DNA from 2 places in the Planococcus maritimus genome. Region 2 is predicted to be linked to the other one. Evidence: riboswitches for the same ligand, from Rfam matches in the RefSeq annotation. Region 2 holds a riboswitch; the other holds the start of a gene.

Region 1 (3,109 bases), 1.0 Mb from region 2:
GCCTTTATCCCATTAAATATGCAGAAAACCATTTTTTGACGCAAGTCGTTACCGACGTCTACAATAATGAGCAGCGAGGCGTCCTCGAGACCGTAATTGAAATCGAAGGAACGTATCTCAAAGTATTGAATGCTCACTTGGCGTTAAAAGATGAAGAATTGGAACTGAGTGTTGCGGAAATAGTGGAGATTGCGGGCAAAAGCTATTTTCCAAAAATCATCACAGGCGATTTCAATGCGCCGCCGACACACCGCCACTTGAGCCATCTACACAGCACCATGACGGATGTCTTCTTGAGAACCAAGCGGGGCGACGCCTATACGTATCCATCTCCTTATGAAAATCATGAAACAGGTGAATCGTTTAAGCCGATGACGCGCATCGATTATATTTTTGCTGACCACGGTTTTGACGTGCGCGAGGTCGAAACAATCGAAACGGCGGTATCGGACCATTTGCCGATCACCGCAGAGCTGGTCTGGACACAGAAAAAGGTCCCATCTGCCATCCTCGTGCCTGCAGTCCTGCCAACTAAACAAAAAATGTAAATACGAAAAGCCGCCGGCAAGTTAGACTGCTGGCGGCTTTTCTGCGCATGGATTTTATTCATGAAGCAAAACTTTTTTGGGTGCTTGTTTTGGAGCGGCGTGCGAGTTTGACGAGCAAGTAAACAAGTGGGGTATCCGCTGCTGCGACTGCCCATTTAAACAGATACTGGGTTACAATCATCGCGGCTAGCGCCGATAGCGGCATCGTCCCATAAAAAGCGATCGTGATAAAAATGGACGTATCGACCAATTGGCTAACCATCGTCGATGCATTATTGCGCAGCCACAACTTCGAGTCGCCGTTTCTCGCTTTTAATTTGTGGAAGATCGAGACGTCTAAGTTCTGGCTGATAAAATACGACACAAGACTTGCGAGCGTCACTCGGAAGCCGGCCGAGAAAATCGACTCGAATGCTTGCTGGTCTGCGAAAAACGGCGCGGACGGCAACTGAATCGCCGCAAAGATGAACGCCAGCGCTGCGAGTTGCGTGATAAACCCAGCCATGACCGTTTGGCGCGCGGCTTCTTTGCCGTACACTTCTGCGATGGTGTCGGTGATCGGAAACGTAAAGACGTAGACGATGACCGCGGCCGGCAGCACGGCCCATTCACTGATCGAGAATAGTTTGACCGCTAGGATATTCGACAGGATGAGCAAGCCGACAAAAGCACCGTTTAAATAAAGTAGCATGGCCGCTTCCCCTTATCGATTGGTGATTGTTTCCGGATTCATGTCGTGGTTCATCATCCGGTACGTCGCCATTTCTTCGTATTTCGTGCCAGGCTTGCCGTGGTTCGTATACGGGTCGATTGACAAGCCGCCGCGCGGGGTAAACTTGCCCCAAACTTCGATATAGCGGGGGTCGAGCAGCTCGATCAAGTCGTTCATGATGATATTGACGACGTCTTCATGGAAATCGCCGTGATTGCGGAAGCTGAACAAATAGAGCTTCAGAGCTTTACTTTCAACGAGCTTTTTATCGGGAATGAAGCTCAAATAAATCGTCGCGAAATCTGGCTGGCCGGTTTGCGGGCATAGCGAAGTGAATTCCGGGCAATTGAATTTGACGAAGTAATCGCGCGTGTGGAGATTGTCGATCGCTTCTAGAATGCCTGGGTCGTACTCGAATTTGTAGCGTGTGTTCTGGTTGCCGAGCAAAGCTAAATGCTCGAGTGTATCTTCATTTCTTCCTGCCATGTGTGTGGCCTCCTTCAAAATGGCCGGCGGGGGAGAGCTATAAAAAATCGGACAACAGAAAAGCCGAATCGCATGTGGATTCGGCTTGATTTCAAAATCCATAGTTTTTTATAGAGGGTGGAATGCTATGAACCTCTCCCGTTGCCGGGTTATTTAATTTCCTGCCTTATCGTATAAGATAGGGGCGGTTCTGTCAATTGGTGGTTTGTTAGGGATTAGCCTTTGCAATTTTCAGTTCCTATAGTTAATAGGGCAAGACGTGTGTGATGAAAAGAAGTGTTTGGAAAAATATTCGCTTTTCGACTGCGTTTCAGGGGGACGCTTTCCGGAGGGCTTGCATTGAGCCGCTTCGTCGCTGCGCTCCTGCAGGGTCTCAATTGTCTCGCTATTCCTCCCGGAGTCGCCCCCTTCCACTCCGTCTCTAGTTTAGAGGGAAAGATCATTTCTTCAATCTACTTAATAAAAGATGTGGAAATGTGTCGGGCTTTGTAGCTCAAGTCATCTCGATCAATAAAGATGTAATTGTAAATTCTATTCTAATTAAAATCTTTCTATTCAAGTATCTTAAACCCAGATACCACGTCCGAGGAAGCGATTCCCCCGCTAGCCGGCAACTGGGTACAGAAGCAAACATAACTAAACACGCTTCACTCAATGAAATCTCCTAGCCGCCGAGCGTAAAGGGGTGAGCCGATGCCGTAAGACAGGCGTTCTTCCTGGCTTATGGCAAGAGGCCAACCCAAAGCCCGGCGGCGACTGCCAAATGAAGTTCAACTAATAAACAGGAATAATTTCACAAGCAAACCCTCGCTATCTTCATAAATGTGGTCAATCCGGGAAGCGATTCCCCCACAAGCCGGCAACTGGGTACAGAAGCCGACCCGCCTAAACACGCCTCACTCATTGAAATCTCCCAGCCGCCGAGCGTAAAGGGGTGAGCCGAAGCGGTAAGACAGGCGGTTTTCCTGGCTTACTGCGAAAGGCCAACCCAAAGCAGGGTGGCGACTACTAAACTGAAGCTCAAATAGAATTATGGAACAATAAGACAAACAAGCCCTCGCTATCTTCTTTTTTCAGCAAATAAAAAAAGCTAGAGAAAAAAATCTCTAGCTTTTCATTATTAATGAAACGGGCAACCTGATTGCACAGTTGTATTCTTTTGTTCGTGATAAAACACATTATCCGGGCGGTTTTTCAGTTTTTGCACGTTTTTTAAGATCAAGCGGCTTTTTGGCATCGTCGGCATGCGGGACATATCGTAGGACAAGTCCTGTTCAGGCACGCTGTATTCCAGGTTCTCTGCAAAATACTTAAAAATCGACTGCATATACATGACCGTCATCCATTCACCCGCACAGCGGTG
Region 2 (3,109 bases):
ATGCAAGCAAAAACCCGGTCAGTTCGCCAGAAATAGCGAACCGACCGGGTTTTATACTTGAGTTAAACTCCGCGTTTATTTCCCCATAACAGGGTGTGCAGCTGAGGCAGTACTTTGGCGTCGTTTAGTGGAGCGGATGTTAAATGTCTGTCGATCAGCCATTGATAACGTCCAAGCAGATGCTGGACCAGCTGTTCATCGTCTGTCGTTTGTGTGTCGTCATTGCCGACTTGTAAAAAGAATGGAAATGCTGGATAGCGCAAGTGAAGCTGTTCTGCAAAAAAGAAATCAGCTTCATCAAATACGACCACTTTCAAACTCGCTTGAGCCGCAGATAGCCTGCCAAGCATCGCATCGAGTTTGGAGTAATCCAAAATCATGCCTGAACTTGGAGGTTTCGGCGACACAGTGACATCATCGATTTCAGTGAGCCAGTCCTGCCAAATGCTGCCTTGAGTTTCGACCGCAGTTCGCCAGCCGTTTTCACGGCACAACGCGACCAGTTCTGCTATTCCTTTATGGAGAGCTGGATTGCCACCTGAAATGGTGACGTGGGAAAAGGCATCTTTCCCGAGCTGTTTTAACTGAGTGACAATGTCATCAGGTGCCATCGCCGTACTTTTGCCAGTACCATCCCATGTAAACTTAGAATCGCACCAGGAACAGGAATAATCGCATCCAGCTGTCCGGACGAACATCGTTTTCTGTCCCATGACCATGCCTTCGCCTTGAATGGTCGGTCCGAAGACTTCCATAACAGGGATTTTCATGATGACACCTTCTTCGGTCGGTAGATCACATAGCTTGTCGGCGTTTCGCGGACGATGACTTGCAAGCATTCCGGTTGGTTATCCGTTTGGTTAAGCTTTTCTTGAATCAGCGTATGGATTTGTTTGGCGAGCAATTCGGTCGTAGGAAAGGTGTGGCTGAATTCCGGATGGTCATTCAATACGCTATGGTCATAGCGTTTATGCACCAGGTCTTTCAAGTGTTTAAAGTCGATCAGAAAGCCAGTGTCATTCAATTGGTCACCGGCAATCGTTAGATTCAGATGATAGGTATGGCCGTGCATTTTAGCGCATTTCCCGGCTTCGTCGGCAGGGATATAGTGAGCCGCGGAAAAATGCATATCTTTGTTTAATTCAAAGCAATACGGATGCGAAACCGTTGGATAAAATTGCTGCATCATGACTTTGCACCTGCCTTTTGAGAAAGGTAAGTCTGCAAGCCTTCGTTTCGCAGCCTACAGGATGGGCATGTGCCGCAGCCTTCTGCTGGAATGCCATGATAGCAAGTCAAGGTTTCTTTTTGTACAAAATCGAATGCGCCGAGTTGGTCGGACAACTCCCAGACGCCTGCCTTATCTAGCCACATAAGCGGCGTGTGGATAACAAATTGCTTATCCATCGACAAATTGAGTGTGACATTCAGCGACCGGATGAAAGTATCTCGGCAATCCGGATAGCCGCTGAAATCCGTCTCGCTGACGCCCGTTATCAAATGTCGCGCACCAAATGCGTCGGCGTAAATTGCGGCAAAAGAAAGGAATAATAAATTGCGTCCCGGCACAAATGTAGATGGCAGGCCATCACTTTGTTCTTCGACTTCGATCGAGTCGCGCGTCAAAGCATTGGCGGATAATTGATTGATGAGTCCCATATCGAGTACTTGCAATGTGACGCCAAGTGTTTCTGCGATGTGTTTGGCATGTTCAATTTCCTGCACATGACGCTGGCCGTAATCAAAAGTAACGGCGAGCACTTCGCTGAATTGTTCTAACGCCCAAAATAGGCAAGTGGTGCTATCTTGTCCACCGCTGAACACTACGACGGCTTTTTCATTTTTCATGTAACTACAGCTCCTTAGTTTTTTTGAGAGGGAGTTTGCGAACCTCTTTTATGAAACAGTTACCATAATAGCATAATTAGGCGAGTTCCTGTGTTTTTTCATGTGTAGCGAAAATGTTGTCAGGGTATACAGTGGATAAAAGGGAGGAGTGGCTGCAGATGAAAGCAATAGTCATTGATCAGTACGGAGGAAAAGAGCAACTAAAAGAACGGGAAGTGGAAACGCCAGCCATTTCAGCGCATCAAGTGTTGGTAGAAGTCCACGCGACTTCAATCAATCCGATTGATTGGAAGTTGAGGGAAGGCTATTTAAAAGAAATGCTGCCATGGGAGTTCCCGATTATTCTTGGCTGGGATGTCGCTGGAGTCGTAAAAGAAGTGGGCGATGAGGTCAGACATTATCATCCAGGCGACCGGGTTTTCGCGCGTCCAGCTACAACGCGTCAAGGAACCTATGCTGAATTCGTCCCAGTTGATGAGAATTTGCTGGCGCGCATGCCTGAAAGCATGAGTTTTGAAGAAGGCGCAGCCATTCCATTAACCGGGCTGACAGCGTGGCAATGTTTAGTAGAGACCGGCCAGATTAAGAAAGGCGATAAAGTGCTCATCCATGCAGGCGCTGGCGGCGTCGGCAGCATGGCAATTCAAATTGCCAACAGCATCGGCTGCTACGTAGCAACGACTGCAAGTGATAAAAACGATGAACTCGTCACTTCACTTGGCGCAAACCGCGTCATTGATTATCGGGAAGAGGATTTCTCGGAAGTGCTGGAGAATTTTGATTTTGTTTTGGACACAATGGGCGGCGAAACGCTCGACAAAAGCTATAGCGTCTTAAAACGGGGCGGCAAGCTGGTCAGCATAGCCGGTCAGCCAGATGAAGAAAAAGCGGGACAGTTCGGAATCGAAGCTAGTAGTTATTGGCTTGAGCCAAATGGCCAGCAACTGAAAAAATTGGGCGATCTCTTCGTTAGCGGGGAAGTAAAGCCAGAAGTTGGGCACATTTATCCGCTGACAGAACAAGGTGTACGAGATGCGCATGAGTTAAGCGAATCTCATCACGCCAGAGGCAAAATCGTTCTCAAAGTAAAAGGATGACAGATAAAAGCACGCAGCCATCAGGCTGCGTGCTTTTATCTATTATTCCGATTTGCCGGAACGTTCTTCTGAATAATAATCGTCGGGTGCATCGCTTTGTGCTTCGTCTGTCCGAACAACGAGCACGTCGCATTTAGAGGAGCGAACGATATGTTCTGAAACAC

Evidence for each region. A riboswitch is a leader RNA that binds a small molecule or an ion and turns the genes downstream of it on or off. The one in region 2 is predicted to bind preQ1.
Region 1: another riboswitch for preQ1. It lies ahead of queF (preQ(1) synthase); the one in region 2 lies ahead of queC (7-cyano-7-deazaguanine synthase QueC).

What each region holds. Positions count from the first base shown of each region.
Region 1 covers NZ_CP016538.2:259,067-262,175, forward strand. Annotated here, with positions in the region: gene BBI11_RS01430 (endonuclease/exonuclease/phosphatase family protein) at 1-548, shown strand, start outside; gene BBI11_RS01435 (queuosine precursor transporter) at 607-1,239, opposite strand; gene queF (preQ(1) synthase) at 1,252-1,746, opposite strand; PreQ1 riboswitch class I at 1,841-1,888, opposite strand; gene BBI11_RS01445 (cytochrome P450) at 2,867-3,109, opposite strand, start outside.
Region 2 covers NZ_CP016538.2:1,283,082-1,286,190, forward strand. Annotated here, with positions in the region: gene queE (7-carboxy-7-deazaguanine synthase QueE) at 63-773, opposite strand; gene queD (6-carboxytetrahydropterin synthase QueD) at 767-1,189, opposite strand; gene queC (7-cyano-7-deazaguanine synthase QueC) at 1,186-1,848, opposite strand; PreQ1 riboswitch class I at 1,857-1,900, opposite strand; gene BBI11_RS06495 (NADP-dependent oxidoreductase) at 2,007-2,945, shown strand; gene BBI11_RS06500 (universal stress protein) at 2,988-3,109, opposite strand, start outside.